Regions from separate parts of the Streptomyces sp. SID14515 genome, predicted to be linked through region 2. Evidence: predicted binding sites of a transcription regulator. Region 2 holds the regulator's gene; each other region holds the start of a gene.
What was found. Region 2 encodes HrcA, which represses chaperone genes, less so after heat shock. Its sites were predicted from a motif close to TTNGCACTCNGNNNNNCNGAGTGCNAA; they were not measured.
Positions count from the first base shown of each region.

Region 1: groES (co-chaperone GroES) is a predicted target of HrcA. The motif match lies at 2,434-2,460, and genes of this name have one in related genera.
Region 3: groL (chaperonin GroEL) is a predicted target of HrcA. The motif match lies at 2,537-2,563, and genes of this name have one in related genera.

Region 1 is NZ_JAAGMH010000081.1:22,042-27,427, forward strand. Features, by position in the region: gene G3I54_RS16920 (hydroxyacid dehydrogenase) at 1-168, shown strand, start outside; gene groL (chaperonin GroEL) at 245-1,870, opposite strand; gene groES (co-chaperone GroES) at 1,968-2,276, opposite strand; gene G3I54_RS16935 (DUF6234 family protein) at 2,495-2,680, shown strand; gene G3I54_RS16940 (polysaccharide deacetylase family protein) at 2,719-3,642, opposite strand; gene G3I54_RS16945 (methyltransferase domain-containing protein) at 3,775-4,998, shown strand; gene G3I54_RS16950 (hypothetical protein) at 5,170-5,386, opposite strand, start outside.
Region 2 is NZ_JAAGMH010000034.1:52,979-58,364, forward strand. Features, by position in the region: gene G3I54_RS06500 (nitronate monooxygenase) at 1-562, opposite strand, end outside; gene dnaJ (molecular chaperone DnaJ) at 696-1,838, opposite strand; gene hrcA (heat-inducible transcriptional repressor HrcA) at 1,839-2,855, opposite strand; gene G3I54_RS06515 (MBL fold metallo-hydrolase) at 3,030-3,761, shown strand; gene G3I54_RS06520 (DUF3097 domain-containing protein) at 3,845-4,663, shown strand; gene G3I54_RS06525 (hypothetical protein) at 4,830-5,386, shown strand, end outside.
Region 3 is NZ_JAAGMH010000120.1:109,312-114,697, reverse strand. Features, by position in the region: SAM riboswitch class I at 1-58, shown strand, start outside; gene thrC (threonine synthase) at 77-1,372, shown strand; gene G3I54_RS28310 (MoaD/ThiS family protein) at 1,408-1,686, shown strand; gene G3I54_RS28305 (cold-shock protein) at 2,132-2,338, shown strand; gene groL (chaperonin GroEL) at 2,727-4,349, shown strand; gene G3I54_RS28295 (hypothetical protein) at 4,581-5,060, shown strand.

The DNA of each region.
Region 1 (5,386 bases), on a different contig from region 2:
CCGCTGTACGACCTGCCGAACGTGCTGCTGACGCCGCATGTGGCGGGTTCGCTGGGCGACGAGATCCACCGGATGGCGGACTTCGCGCTGGACGAGGTGGCGCGGTACGCGAGCGGGCTGCCGTTCGCGGATCCGGTGACGCCGGAGGACCTGGCGCGCATGGCCTAGCCGGAACGCACCGAGGCCCGGCGCCCCCGCGACGGGGGTGCCGGGCCTCGGCCGTACCGGAAGGTACGGGGCCGTACTAGTGGGAGTGGCCGTGGCCGCCGTGACCGGCGTCGGCCTCTTCCTCGGCCGGCTTCTCGACGACCAGGGTCTCGGTCGTGAGCAGCAGCGACGCGATGGACGCGGCGTTCTCCAGGGCGGAGCGGGTGACCTTGACCGGGTCGATGACGCCGGCCTTGACCAGGTCGCCGTACTCGCCGGTGGCGGCGTTGAAGCCCTGGCCCTTGTCGAGCTCGGAGACCTTGGAGGTGATGACGTAACCCTCCAGGCCGGCGTTCTCGGCGATCCAGCGCAGCGGCTCGACGGCGGCGCGGCGGACGACCGCGACACCGGTGGCCTCGTCGCCGGTCTTGCCGAGGTTGCCCTCCAGGACCTTCACCGCGTGGACGAGGGCGGAGCCACCGCCGGAGACGATGCCCTCCTCGACAGCGGCGCGGGTCGCCGAGATGGCGTCCTCGAGGCGGTGCTTCTTCTCCTTGAGCTCCACCTCGGTGGCGGCGCCGACACGGATGACGCACACGCCGCCGGCCAGCTTCGCGAGGCGCTCCTGGAGCTTCTCGCGGTCCCAGTCGGAGTCCGTGGCCTCGATCTCGGCCTTGATCTGGTTGACGCGGCCCTTGACATCCTCGGAGTTGCCCCCGCCGTCGACGATGGTCGTGTCGTCCTTGGAGACGGTGACGCGGCGGGCGGTGCCCAGCACGTCGAGACCGGCGCCGTCGAGCTTGAGGCCGACCTCCTCGGCGATGACGGTCGCACCGGTGAGGGTGGCGATGTCACCGAGCATGGCCTTGCGGCGGTCGCCGAAGCCCGGGGCCTTCACCGCGACGGCGTTGAAGGTGCCGCGGATCTTGTTGACGACGAGGGTGGAGAGCGCCTCGCCCTCGACGTCCTCGGCGATGATCAGGAGCGGCTTGGAGGCGCCGGCCTGGATGACCTTCTCCAGGAGCGGCAGCAGCTCCTGGATGGAGCCGATCTTGCCCTGGTGGATCAGGATGTACGGGTCGTCGAGGACGGCCTCCATACGCTCCTGGTCGGACACCATGTACGGGGACAGGTAGCCCTTGTCGAAGGCCATGCCCTCGGTGAACTCCAGGTCCAGACCGAAGGTGTTGGACTCCTCGACGGTGATGACACCGTCCTTGCCGACCTTGTCCATCGCGTCCGCGATGAGCTCGCCGACCTGGGTGTCCTGCGCGGAGAGCGCGGCCACGGCGGCGATGTCGGACTTGTCGTCGATCGGGCGGGCCGTGGAGAGGAGCTCCTCGGACACGGCCTTGACGGCGGCGTCGATGCCCTTCTTCAGGGCGGCCGGGGAGGCGCCGGCGGCGACGTTGCGCAGACCCTCGCGGACGAGCGCCTGGGCCAGGACGGTCGCGGTGGTGGTGCCGTCACCCGCTACGTCGTTGGTCTTGGTCGCCACCTCCTTGACGAGCTGGGCGCCGAGGTTCTCGTACGGGTCGTCGAGCTCGACCTCGCGTGCGATGGTGACGCCGTCGTTGGTGATGGTGGGAGCGCCGAACTTCTTGTCGATGACGACGTTGCGGCCCTTGGGGCCGATCGTCACCTTGACCGTGTCGGCAAGCTTGTTGACGCCGCGCTCAAGGGCGCGACGGGCGTCCTCGTCGAACTTCAGAATCTTCGCCATGGGCTGTATCCCTCTCAAAATGAACTGCGCCCCTCGCCGCCCGGCTAGTTATTTCGCAGGGGGCCAGGGGCGCAGAACACAAGCAAACGTGGGTGAATTACTTCTCGACGATCGCGAGGACGTCGCGGGCCGAGAGGACGAGGTACTCCTCGCCGTTGTACTTCACCTCGGTGCCGCCGTACTTGCTGTACAGGACGACGTCGCCGGTCTTGACGTCGAGCGGAAGCCGCTCGCCGTTCTCGAAGCGGCCCGGGCCCACGGCGAGGACGACGCCCTCCTGGGGCTTCTCCTTCGCGGTGTCCGGAATGACCAGGCCGGAAGCCGTGGTCTGCTCGGCGTCGAGCGGCTGGACCACAATGCGGTCCTCGAGCGGCTTGATCGCAACCTTGGAGCTGGTGGTCGACACGATCCGGTCTCCCCCTTCGGAGATCTCACGGGGTTTAACAGTCTGTGGGCGGCGACCAGACCGATCCGTCGTCGCGGGTGCCGGACCTGCCCTGTCGCGCAATGGTGGTGCTGGCACTCTCCAGGGGGGAGTGCCAGACCCGAGACTATGGCCGCGATTAGCACTCGGTCAAGCGGAGTGCCAATTCACCACCCTCGCGCCGTCGCGATCGGGGCTCCATGGCGCTGCGCGGGTGGCACTGGTCCGGCGGGACGCAGGTGGTCGTCGCGATGGCGCTGGGCGTGGCGGTCCTGGCGTCCGCCGCCCAGGGAAGCGGCCGGAAGCCTCCGGAACCGGCCCCCACCTGGAACTCCCCGCCCTGCCGCAGCGGCGGTAACGACGAATGCGCGCGCAGCGGAGGCTGAGCGCGCATTCGGGGCCGGGGTGCGGGGAAGGGCTCGGGTCAGACGTAGTCCTCCAGCTTCGCCACCGCGTACCCCTTGTCCGTGATGGTCTTCATGACCCGGCGGATCATGTCGGGCATCGAGCCCTTCCAGTCCTCCTTGCCCCGGAAGTGGGTGAGGACGATGTCGCCGGGGTGCAGGTCCCGGTCCCACTCGCGCCACTCCATGTGGTCGGGGAAGGCCTCGGAGGACCACAGGGGTACGGCGGTGATCCCGCAGGACTTGGCGACGACGAGGGTGTCGCGGTTGTAGTTGCCGTAGGGCGGACGGAAGAGGGTGGGCCGCTTCCCGTAGTGCTTGAGGATCTTCTCCTGCTGGCCGCAGATCTCCCGCTTCTGCTCGGCGTAGGAGAGGCCGGGCAGATAGCGGTGGTTGAGGGTGTGGTTGCTGATGGTCACCCCGCGCTGCTGCATCTTCTTGAAGTAGCCGTAGTCGTCGTTGGTGACGTAGTCGCTGAGGAACGCGCTGTACGGGATGTCGAGTTCGGTCATCATCCGCAGCAGCTCGGGGTCCTTCTCCGCCCCGTCGTCCATCGTCAGGAAGACGATCTTCTCCTTGGTGGGGACGGTGGTGAAGACGGGCGGCAGCCCCTTGTCGTCGCGGACCTCGAAGCCCTTGCGGGTGGTGATGACCGGCTTCACCTTCGGCGGCTCGGGGGCCGCGAGCGGGGTCTTGGCGAGCCCCCACTTCTTCGCGGCGACGGCCCGTGCGGCCTGCTTCTTCCTGAGCGTCTCCGCGTACGTGTCGAGGGCGCGGGCGGGCCCGGCCTGTGGGGCCGCCTCGCCCTGCTGGCCGGCGGCGGGTTTCGCGGGCCCGCCGGGAGCTCCCGTGCCGCTGCCGCCCGCCTCCGCCGCGCATCCGGAGGCGACGGCGGCGGCCAGCAGGGCCGCCAGCACGACGACGCCCGACCTGTGCCGCTTCATGGCTGATTTTTCGTTTTGTCGTACTAGCTGCATGGCGCCGCATCCTGCCAGCCGTCGGCCCGCCTCCGGCCCCGACACCGCGAGCGGACCGGCCCCGTCCCCCGGCCGGCCCACACCGGGACACCGGCCACAATGGACCGGGTGAACGCATCGACCCCCGCCGCCCCGTCCGACGACCCCGCCGGCGCCGCCTTCGCCGCGCTGCGCACCCCCGAGGGCGAGCAGCTGCTGGCCGAGCTGCGCGACCACGACCCCGCCGACGAGCTGGCCACCGCGACCCGGCTGCGCCGCACGCATCCGGCGGAGCTGGTCTCGGCGGCGCTCGGCCAGGCCCGGCTGCGGCAGCGGGCGGTGGCGAAGTTCGGGGCCGAGGACGCGTACCGGATGTACTTCACGCCCAACGGCGTCGAGCAGGCCACCCGCACCTCGGTCGCCGCCCACCGCGCCGCCCGGTTCGCCGGGCTCGGCGTGCGGAGTGTGGCGGACCTGTGCTGCGGCATCGGCGGCGACGCGATCGCGCTGGCCCGCGCCGGGATCTCCGTGCTGGCCGTGGACCGCGACCCGCTCACCGCCGAGGTGGCCCGCGCCAACGCGGAGGCGCTGGGGCTCGCGGACCTGATCGAGGTGCGGTGCGCCGATGTCACCGAGATCGACACCTCGCCGTACGACGCGGTCTTCGTGGACCCGGCGCGGCGCGGCGGCCGGGGCAGGATCTTCGACCCGGAGGCGTACTCACCGCCGCTGTCCTGGGCGACGGCCGCCGCGCTGAAGGCTCCGAGGGCGGCGCTGAAGATCGCCCCGGGCATCCCGCACGAGGCGATCGGCCCGGAGGCGGAGGCCGAGTGGATCTCGGACGGCGGCGATGTGAAGGAGGCGGTGCTCTGGTACGGGGAGGGCTTCGCGCCCGGTGCGTTCCGGGCCACGCTGCTGCCCTCGGGGGCGACCCTGACCGCCCCGGCCCCGCTGCCCGCCCCGCCGGTGGGCCCGGTCGGGCGCTATCTGTACGAGCCGGACGGCGCGGTGATCCGGGCCCATCTGGTCGCCGACATCGTGGAGCGGTGCGGCGGGCGGCTGGTGGACGAGACGATCGCGTACGTCACGAACGACGAGCCGTACTCCTCCCCGTACGTCGCCGGGTACGAGATCACGGACCGGCTGCCCTTCAACATGAAGAAGCTGAAGGCGCTGCTGCGTCAGCGGGAGGTCGGCGTACTGACCGTCAAGAAGCGCGGTTCGGCGGTCGAGCCGGAGGAGCTGCGCCGCCGGATGAAGCTCGCCGGACCGAACGCGGCGACGGTGTTCCTGACCCGGGTGGCGGGGGCTCCGACGATGCTGGTCGGCCATCCGCTGGGGTGAGCCGGGCGCTTCGACCGCCGCCCGGCGGACCCACCCAGCCCGTCCGGCGTTCGAGGACGGAACCGTCGAGCACGTTCTCGGGTGCGGACAAGGGTGTCCCCTGCCACGGGGCCCGTAAGGGGCTCGCCCACCAGGCGAAGGGTTCCGTCCTCAAACGCCGGACGGGCTGGATCAGCGGTGGCCGGGCCCGCCGGTGCGGACGAAGGGCGGGCGCACAGGCCCGGACTCCGGCGCGGCCGACGGCCGTACGGTCCCGTCCCCGGTCCCCGCACCGCCCCCGGTCCCGGCTCCGCCCCCGGCTCCGAGACCGGGGGCGGTGCCTCCTCCGCCCCCGGTGCCCAACAGGACGCCCACCACCCAGCGGCGGTGCGCCAGGGCCGTGACCGCG
Region 2 (5,386 bases):
GCGGGTCGTCGCGGTGGGTGGACTGGTGGCCGCCCGCCTCGACGCCCTGGACGCAGACGGTGTCGGCGCCGGCCCACTGGGCGCTCTGGGCCTCCTCGGCCGAGGTGACCGTGACGATGGTGTGCGTCCCGGCCCTGGCGAAGGCGTCGAGGGTGTCGCGGGTGGGGCAGCCGAAGGTGAAGGAGACCGCCGGGACCGGGTCCTCGAGCAGGATCGCGACCTTCGCCTCGTAGCCGTCGTCGCCGCTGCTGTCCGGGTCGCCGAGCGGGGTCTCGTACCAGGCGGCCTCGCCGGCGAGCTGGTGGCGGTAGACCTCGACGGCGCTGGGGTCGGCGAGCGCGGGCTGCGGCATGAAGAGGTTGACGCCGAACGGCCCGCCGGTGAGCCGACGCAGCTGTTTGATCTCGTTGTACATGCCGTCCGCCGTTTTGTACCCGGCGGCCAGGAATCCGAGCCCGCCGGCTTCCGCGACGGCGGCGGCGAGCTGGGGTCCGGACGCGCCGCCCGCCATGGGGGCCTGCACGATCGGATACCGGCAGAGATCGGTCAACTCGGAGGACATGACCGCATCGTGCCACGTGCCCGTGCACGGGGCCGAATCAGCCAGCCGACGGCCTGACCGGTTCTCCCGCCATACGCCGCACCGCCCGCCGGTACGGAACCGGCGGGCGGTGCGGTGAAAGGCCGAAAGGGGTTCAGCGGCCGTTGAACGCGTCCTTCAGACGGGAGAAGAGGCCCTGCTGACCTGGCTGGAATTGACCCAAGGGCCGTTCCTCGCCGCGGAGCTTGGACAGCTCCCGCAGCAGCCGCTCCTGCTCGGGGTCGAGCTTGGAGGGGGTCATCACCTCGACGTGCACGATCAGGTCGCCCCGGCCGCCGCCGCGCAGATGCGTGATCCCGCGCCCGTGCAGGGGCACGGACTGGCCGGACTGGGTGCCGGGCCGGATGTCGATCTCCTCCAGGCCGTCCAGCGTCTCCAGCGGGCACTTGGTGCCCAGGGCCGCGGCCGTCATGGGGATGGTGACCGTGCAGTGCAGGTCGTCGCCGCGCCGCTGGAAGACGGCGTGCGGCAGCTCGTGGATCTCCACGTACAGGTCGCCGGGCGGGCCGCCACCGGGGCCGACCTCGCCCTCTCCGGCGAGCTGGATACGGGTGCCGTTGTCGACGCCCGCCGGGATCTTGACCGTGAGCGTGCGCCGCGAGCGGATGCGGCCGTCGCCGGCGCACTCCGGGCAGGGGGTGGGCACGACCGTGCCGAAGCCCTGGCACTGCGGGCAGGGCCGCGAGGTCATGACCTGGCCCAGGAAGGACCGGGTGACCTGCGAGACCTCGCCGCGGCCGCGGCACATGTCACAGGTCTGGGCGGAGGTGCCGGGGGCCGCGCCCTCGCCGCTGCAGGTGTTGCAGACGACGGCCGTGTCGACCTGGATGTCCTTGGTGGTGCCGAAGGCCGCCTCGTTGAGGTCGATCTCCAGCCGGATCATGGCGTCCTGGCCGCGCCGGGTCCGCGAACGGGGCCCGCGCTGCGCGGCGTTGCCGAAGAACGCGTCCATGATGTCGGAGAAGTTGCCGAAGCCGCCGGCTCCGAAACCGCCCGCACCGCCGCCGCCTCCGCCGTTCGCGGAGAGCGGGTCGCCGCCGAGGTCGTAGACCTGCTTCTTCTGCGGGTCCGAGAGCACCTCGTAAGCGGCGTTGATCTCCTTGAACCGCTCCTGGGTCTTCGGGTCCGGGTTGACATCCGGGTGCAGCTCGCGGGCGAGCCGACGGAATGCCTTCTTGATCTCGTCCTGAGATGCGTCGCGGCGCACGCCGAGTACGGCGTAGTAGTCCGTGGCCACTTACGACTCCGCCAGGATCTGTCCGACGTAACGTGCCACTGCGCGTACCGCTCCCATCGTTCCGGGGTAGTCCATGCGGGTCGGTCCGACCACGCCGAGTTTGGCGACTGCCTCGTCGCCCGAACCGTAGCCGACCGCGACGACGGACGTGGAGTTGAGCCCCTCGTGGGCGTTCTCGTGCCCGATCCGTACGGTCATGCCCGAGTCCGTCGCCTCACCGAGCAGCTTCAGCAGGACGACCTGTTCCTCCAGTGCTTCCAGCACCGGCCGGATCATCACCGGGAAGTCGTGTCCGAAGCGGGTGAGGTTGGAGGTGCCGCCGATCATCAGCCGCTCCTCCGTCTCCTCGACCAGGGTTTCGAGGAGGGTGGAAAGGACGGTGGAGACCGTCCCCCTGTCCTCGCTGTCGAAGGATTCCGGCAGCTCCTGCACCAACCGCGGGACATCCGCGAAGCGGCGTCCGACGACCCGGCTGTTGAGCCGGGCCCGCAGATCCGCGAGCGATGCCTCGCCGAACGGCGCAGGGCAGTCGATCATACGCTGTTCGACCCGGCCGGTGTCCGTGATCAGGACGAGCATCAGCCGGGCGGGGGCGAGCGCCAGCAGCTCCACGTGCCGCACCGTCGAGCGGGTCAGCGAGGGGTACTGCACGACGGCGACCTGCCGGGTCAGCTGCGCGAGCAGCCGCACGGTCCGGCCGACCACGTCGTCGAGGTCGACCGCGCCGTCGAGGAAGTTCTGGATGGCCCGGCGCTCGGGCGAGGACAGCGGCTTGACGCCCGCGAGCTTGTCGACGAAGAGGCGATACCCCTTGTCGGTGGGGATGCGCCCCGCGCTCGTGTGCGGCTGGGCGATGAAGCCCTCGTCCTCCAGCACCGCCATGTCGTTGCGGACGGTGGCCGGAGAGACCCCCAGCCGGTGCCGCTCGGTCAGCGCCTTGGAGCCGACGGGCTCCTCGGTGCCGACATAGTCCTGGACGATGGCGCGCAGCACTTCGAGTCTGCGTTCGCTCAGCATCGCGCACACCTCCAGCTGTGTCTCTCCGGATCTCTCCGGTGTCCGGCTGGCACTCGGTGCGTTCGAGTGCCAGCAATCCCGTCGTCAGTGTACGGGGGTGGGGTGGGGCCGGGGCAAGGGCGACCGGCCACGCTCCCACGAGACCGCGCAGGTCGTTGCCGATAGCGTCGTGGTATGGACGTCGCTTGGGAAGACTTCGGCTGGGAGCGGTTGGGCAACGGTATCGGCAGGCGGCGGCTCCCGGGCTGGGACGCCACCGCCGGGCTGGTCGCCGGGCCGGACGGGGTGCTGCTGTACGACACGGGCGCGACCCTGCGCGAGGGCGTGGAGCTGCGCCGGCAGGCGGAGGCACTGCTCGGGCGGAGGGTGACGCATATCGCACTGAGCCACCCGCACTTCGATCATGTGCTGGGCACCGCCGCGTTCGCCGGGGCGCAGGTGTACGGGGCGGTGGGCGTCGGGGCGCTGCTGCGGGACGGGGCGGAGCAGCTGTGCGCCTCGGCGGTGCGCCACGGGGTCACGGAGGACGAGGCGGCCCGGTCGGCGGACACGCTGGTGGCCCCGCACCACGAGGTGTGCGGCGACTGGACGCTCGATCTGGGCGGCGGCCGTCAGGTGCTGCTGGCGAACGTGGGTCCTGGGCACAGCGGCCATGACCTCGCGGTGCTGGTGCCGGGTTCGGACGGCGGGCCTCCGGTGGTGTTCTGCGGTGATCTGGTGGAGGAGTCGGGCGAGCCGCAGGCCGGCTCGGACGCGATCACCTCGCGCTGGCCGGCCGCGCTGGAGCGGCTGCTGGCGCTGGGCGGCGAGGACGCGCTGTACGTGCCGGGGCACGGGGCCGTGGTGGACGCGGCCTTCGTCCGGGCGCAGCGGGCGTCGCTGGAAGAGCGGTTCGCGGTGGCGTGACGCCTGCGGGTGCGACACCTGCGGGTGTGACACCCGTGACGGGTGACGCCCGCCGGCGCGGGTACGGCGAATATCGTCGTGCCATGCGCAGCTACCAGCCGGACCTGACCCCGCCGTGGAAGAGGTCCGCCCCCGTGCCCGAGGTGCCCGCCGAACCCGATCTGGTCGTGGAGGAGGTCGCCACCGGCTTCTGCGGGGCGGTGATCCGCTGCGAGAAGACGGCCCAGGGTCCGACGGTGACCCTGGAGGACCGGTTCGGCAAGCACCGGGTGTTCCCGATGGAGCCGCGCGGCTTCCTGCTGGAGGGCAAGGTCGTCACGCTGGTGCGCCCGGGCCCCGGCGGTCCCGTGCGCCCCACCCGTACGGCTTCGGGTTCGGTGGCGGTGCCCGGGGCGCGGGCCCGGGTGGCGCGGGCCGGGCGGATCTATGTGGAGGGCCGGCACGACGCGGAGCTGGTGGAGCGGGTGTGGGGCGACGACCTGCGGATCGAGGGCGTGGTCGTGGAGTACCTGGAAGGGGTGGACGACCTTCCGGCGATCGTCGGGGAGTTCGCGCCGGGGCCCGACGCCCGGCTGGGGGTGCTGGTGGACCATCTGGTGCCCGGTTCCAAGGAGTCCCGGATCGCCGAGCGGGTGACCGGTGACCATGTGCTGGTGGTGGGGCATCCGTACATCGACGTGTGGGAGGCGGTGAAGCCGTCCTCGGTGGGGATCGACGCCTGGCCGGTGGTGCCGAGGGGGCAGGACTGGAAGACCGGCGTGTGCCGGGCGCTGGGGTGGCCGGAGAACACCGGGGCGGCCTGGCAGCACATCCTGTCGAAGGTCCGCAGCTACAAGGACCTTGAACCCCAACTGCTGGGCCGGGTGGAGGAATTGATCGACTTCGTCACCCTTCCGGACTGATGTCCCCGGGCTGAGGCCGGCCCATCCCGGATGATCATGTGCCGATCCCTGTGAATGTCTGCGCCCCACACGCACCATCGGTTATTGAGGGGGGAGAACGGGCAGGCGGTTCACGGGCCGAAGGTTCGAGGGAGCCGAAGGGTCCACGGGGGAAGGACGCGGGGCGATGGGGCGCGAGGTCTGGCGGGACAGTGCGGACAACGAGGCGGCCTCGGCCGTCTTCCACCTGATGCAGCAGCTGATCGACCGCTACCGGGTCAACCGGCCGGTGATGCCGCTCGTGGTGGCCCAGGCGGCGGACGCCGGGGCCGGGCCGGAGATCGACGCCCGGGTGGAGCGGGTCGTCCACCAGGTGCACCGGGCCAACGAGTTACGACGGGTGCCGGTGCGGCTGCTGGACGGCGAGGGGGCGACGCCGTACGAGGCGGCGCTCGACATGGTGCGCACGCTCTCCGAGAAGCCGTGGGAGACCCGCGAGAACACCCAGTACAAGACCTTCTCCTTTCCCCGCTCCCGGTTGCTCGGGGCGATCGAGCAGGCCACCGCGGCGGTGGTCGAGCAGTCGCACGGCAACACCTCCGAGGTGCGCGAGGAAAGGATTCTGGAGCAGCTGAGCCGGCTGCGCTGGCGGTCCGGCCGGCCGCGCCGGGGCAGCTGGTGGGAGTCGCTGCGGGAGTCGGTGCGGCCCGAGACGTTCGTCGGCGCGCTCTTCATCGCCCTGCT
Region 3 (5,386 bases), on a different contig from region 2:
CGGTGGGGAAGGTGCCAATTCCGTCTTGTGGCGAAATGCGTCGCAAGGAAGATGAGGAGAAAGGGCCTCCGCCATCATGGCTGTTCAGACCGTTGCAGGTAATGCCACCACCGCCCCCGTGGACCTCGGTCCCGCCGCGGCGCTTTCCTGCCGCGAGTGCGGCGAGCGTTTCGAGCTCGGCCCCCTTTTCGCCTGTGCGTCCTGTTTCGGACCGCTGGAAGTGGCCTACGACCTGCCCACCGGCTCCCCGGAGGAGCTGCGGAAGCGCATCGAGGCCGGTCCGAACAACATCTGGCGTTACGCACCGCTGCTGCCGGTGCCCTCCGACGTCGCGGAGAAGCCCAACATCAACCCCGGCTTCACCAAGCTGGTCAAGGCCGACAACCTCGCCCGTGAGCTGGGCGTCACCGGCGGCCTGTACGTGAAGGACGACTCCGGCAACCCGACGCACTCCTTCAAGGACCGCGTCGTCGCGATCGCCGTCGAGGCCGCCCGCGCCTTCGGCTTCACCACCCTCTCCTGCTCCTCCACGGGCAACCTGGCCGGAGCCGTCGGCGCCGCCGCCGCCCGGGCCGGACTGCGCTCCTGCGTGTTCATCCCGCACGACCTGGAGCAGGGCAAGGTCGTCATGGCCGCGGTGTACGGCGGTGAACTGGTCGGCATCGAGGGCAATTACGACGACGTCAACCGCTTCTGCTCCGAGCTCATCGGCGACCCGCTCGGCGAGGGCTGGGGCTTCGTCAACGTCAACCTCCGCCCGTACTACGGCGAGGGCTCCAAGACGCTGGCGTACGAGATCTGCGAGCAGCTCGGCTGGCGGCTGCCCGACCAGATCGTCATCCCGATCGCGTCCGGCTCCCAGCTCACGAAGATCGACAAGGGGCTCCAGGAGCTGATCAAGCTCGGCCTCGTCGAGGACAAGCCCTACAAGATCTTCGGCGCCCAGGCCGAGGGCTGCTCCCCGGTCTCCGCCGCCTTCAAGGCCGGCCACGACGTCGTACGGCCCCAGAAGCCGAACACCATCGCCAAGTCGCTGGCCATCGGCAACCCGGCCGACGGCCCGTACGTCCTGGACATCGCCCGCCGCACCGGCGGCGCGGTGGAGGACGTGAACGACGAGCAGGTCGTCGACGCGATCAAGCTGCTGGCGCGCACCGAGGGCATCTTCGGCGAGACGGCGGGCGGGGTGACGCTCGGTGTGACGAAGAAGCTGATCGAGGCCGGCGTCATCGACCCGACGCTCACCACGGTCGTCCTGAACACCGGCGACGGGCTCAAGACGCTCGACGCGGTCTCCGCGACCTCGCAGGCCACGGCGACCATCAAGCCGAGCCTGGACGCGTTCCGCGCCGCGGGCCTCGCCTCCGCCTGACCACCCCCGACAGCAGGAAGAGAAGGGCACCCACCATGAGCGTCAAGGTCCGCATCCCCACCATCCTCCGCACGTACACGGGCGGCCAGGCCGAGGTCCCGGCGGAGGGCGCGAAGCTCTCCGAGGTCATCGAGTCCCTGGAGAAGGACCACCCGGGCATCGCCGCCCGCGTCCTGGACGACCAGGGCAAGCTGCGCCGCTTCGTGAACGTGTACGTCAACGACGACGACGTGCGCTTCGAGGGCGGCCTGGACGCGGCCACGCCGGACGGCGCGGGCGTCTCGATCATCCCCGCGGTCGCCGGCGGCTGCTGAACCGCCCGGGGCCGCTCCACGGCGGCCTCCACCGCACCTCTGTGTGACCACAGTTGCCCCCTCCGCGAGAGAAGCGGAGGGGGCAATTCTGCATGGTTGAGCACGGTACAGTTGGGGAAGCCCCATCCGCTGCCCGTGCCGCCCGCATATGAGAATGCGCCCGGCCCCGATAAGAAGCAGCCAAAGTGCGTGAACCTCTTGCGGCATAAGTGCCCTTTGCCTGGCCCGACTTGCCCGTAAATCTCAGCAAACCCGCATATTCGCGTGTTCTCCCGCGCCCAGAATTCTCGTCCGACTGACCTGTTGCAGAGGGCAGTTGGGCGGATACATTCGGCCGCGGTCGACGCGCTGCGGCGCCGCACACCCTCTCCTGTCGGAGGGTGAGTTCCGACCCGGGTCCGCGAAGTGCGGTCCCGTGCAAGGGCCAGTAATAGGGGAGTTAGGCATGGCTCAGGGCACCGTCAAGTGGTTCAACGCGGAGAAGGGGTACGGCTTCATCGCGGTCGACGGTGGTGCGGATGTTTTCGTCCACTACAGCGCGATCCAGATGGACGGGTACCGCACCCTCGAAGAGGGTCAGCGAGTTGAATTCGAGATCTCGCAGGGCCAGAAGGGGCCCCAGGCCGACATGGTCAAGCTCGCCGTCGGCTGAGCTCGGCGCGGTCGTCCGACGACACCACTCACGCACGTAGGGCCCGAACCCCGGATCAGGGGTTCGGGCCCTACGCGCGTCCGGTGGCCCGGTCCGGTGGCCGGTGGCCCGGCCCGGGGGGCGCGCCGCCGACCCGTATCCGGGGCGCGCCGCCGTCCACATCCGATGGCCGCCGCTGTCCACATCCGACGAGGGACGCTTGCACTCGCAGGGGTCGAGTGCTAATCATTGGCATTAGCACTCTCCAGGTGAGAGTGACAGAAACTTGGACCGGGCCGGTGAGGCCCGCAGGCGCGGTGGGGCAAGGAACCACCACGCAGGCAGGCCGTCCGTCGCGGGCGCCTCTCGGTCCGGAGAAATCCACCCCTGTCCGGGAGGACCACTTCACATGGCCAAGATCATCGCGTTCGACGAGGAGGCACGGCGCGGTCTCGAGCGCGGGATGAACCAGCTCGCCGACGCCGTCAAGGTCACCCTCGGCCCCAAGGGCCGTAACGTCGTCCTCGAGAAGAAGTGGGGCGCGCCCACGATCACCAACGATGGTGTTTCCATCGCCAAGGAGATCGAGCTCGAGGACCCGTACGAGAAGATCGGTGCGGAGCTGGTCAAGGAGGTCGCCAAGAAGACGGACGACGTCGCCGGCGACGGTACGACCACCGCCACCGTTCTGGCTCAGGCTCTCGTCCGCGAGGGTCTGCGCAACGTCGCCGCAGGCGCCAACCCGATGGCCCTCAAGCGGGGCATCGAGAAGGCCGTCGAGGCCGTCTCCGCCGCTCTGCTGGAGCAGGCCAAGGACGTGGAGACCAAGGAGCAGATCGCTTCGACCGCCTCCATCTCCGCCGCCGACACCGAGATCGGCGCCAAGATCGCCGAGGCGATGGACAAGGTCGGCAAGGAAGGCGTCATCACCGTCGAGGAGTCCCAGACCTTCGGTCTGGAGCTTGAGCTCACCGAGGGTATGCGCTTCGACAAGGGCTACATCTCGGCGTACTTCGCGACCGACATGGAGCGTATGGAGGCGTCGCTCGACGACCCGTACATCCTGATCGTCAACTCGAAGATCGGCAGCGTCAAGGACCTGATCCCGCTGCTGGAGAAGGTCATGCAGTCGGGCAAGCCCCTGCTGATCATCGCCGAGGACGTCGAGGGCGAGGCGCTCTCCACCCTGGTCGTCAACAAGATCAAGGGCACGTTCAAGTCCGTCGCCGTCAAGGCTCCGGGCTTCGGCGACCGCCGCAAGGCCATGCTCGCGGACATCGCCATCCTCACCGGTGGCACCGTGATCTCCGAGGAGGTCGGTCTCAAGCTGGAGAACGCCGGCCTGGACCTGCTCGGCCGTGCCCGCAAGGTCGTCATCACCAAGGACGAGACGACGATCGTCGACGGCGCCGGTGACAGCGACCAGGTTCAGGGTCGCGTCAACCAGATCCGTGCCGAGATCGAGAACTCCGACTCGGACTACGACCGCGAGAAGCTCCAGGAGCGTCTGGCGAAGCTGGCCGGCGGCGTGGCCGTCATCAAGGCTGGCGCCGCCACCGAGGTGGAGCTCAAGGAGCGCAAGCACCGCATCGAGGACGCGGTGCGCAACGCCAAGGCCGCCGTCGAGGAGGGCATCGTCGCCGGTGGTGGCGTGGCTCTGCTCCAGGCCTCGGCCGTCTTCGAGAAGCTCGACCTCACGGGCGACGAGGCGACCGGCGCCAACGCCGTGAAGCTCGCGCTGGAGGCCCCGCTCAAGCAGATCGCCGTCAACGGTGGTCTCGAGGGTGGCGTCGTCGTGGAGAAGGTCCGCAACCTGCCGATCGGTCACGGCCTCAACGCCGCGACCGGCGAGTACGTCGACATGATCGCCGAGGGCATTCTCGACCCGGCGAAGGTCACGCGCTCCGCTCTGCAGAACGCCGCCTCCATCGCCGCGCTCTTCCTCACCACCGAGGCCGTCATCGCCGACAAGCCCGAGAAGGCCGGCGCGGCCGCTCCGGGCGGCATGCCGGGCGGTGACATGGACTTCTGATCAGCCACGGAGGCCCCGGCCTCCCCGTCTGATCCGAAGCTCCGCGTACGTCCCCGTACGTTCGCAGTACGTCCCACAGGGGCGGTATCTCCTTCACGGAGGTGCCGCCCCTGTGGCGTTCCCGGCCGCACTGGAAGAATGCGCCGGGGACCGGTCGTACGGGAACGGGGTACGGGAATGGGGTACGCGGCCGGTCGGGCCGGTCGTACGTGAACGGGGGACGGGGACGGTATGACGAAGGACTGGAAGGGGGCCTCGTTCGTTCTGGGCGGGGCCGTGCTGTTCGCGCTGGGGCTGTTCGTCGTGGTGACCGGGACAGGGCTCTCAGGCGCCCTCGGCATGCGGGTCGAGACCTTCGGCCGGATCGACTGCCACGACACGCGTACGAAGAAGGGGCAGACCGTCTGGCACTGCTTCGGCGAGACCCCGGCCCAGCAGCGCGCCAACAAGGCGGAGCGCGAACGAGTGGCCCGGGAGGCGCTGCGCGCCCACGTGGACGGCGTGCCCCGGTCGGCGGAGATCAGGCGCACCAGGATCCTCTTCGCCGACCACGACGGCCGCACCGACCCCGAAAACGTCACCGCGACCCAGGTGTTCGACGGCGGACGGTGGTACGCCCACTCCTCGACGGTCGTCGGCTACGGCATGATCCCGCTGCTGCTGGGCGCGGGCACGGCGGCCTGGGGCGGCTACCGGCTGCGTCGGCGGTAGGCGTGTGGCCGAATGCGTACTTGTAGCGCCCGGTGCCGTGCTGCACCGCGCGTTTTCCCGGTTTCGACGATGCCGGTGGCGCGTCGGCGACCCGTGAGGTAGGGCGGGTGTGCGGGCTGCCGGGCCCTCGCCTGCCGTGGTTCCTTCATTCCGCCGGATGCGGCCGGCTCTCTTGGCAGCTCACTGCCCGGTCCGGCCGCCGCGTACAGCCATTGGTCCAGTCCACTTCGCTGTCCTGGCGGGTGGGTGTGCGACTGCACATGGTGCGGGTTCGGAGTGCCTGAGCGCGGTGAGGAGCCCTGGAGTGGCCCGGGTCCCGGGCCCGG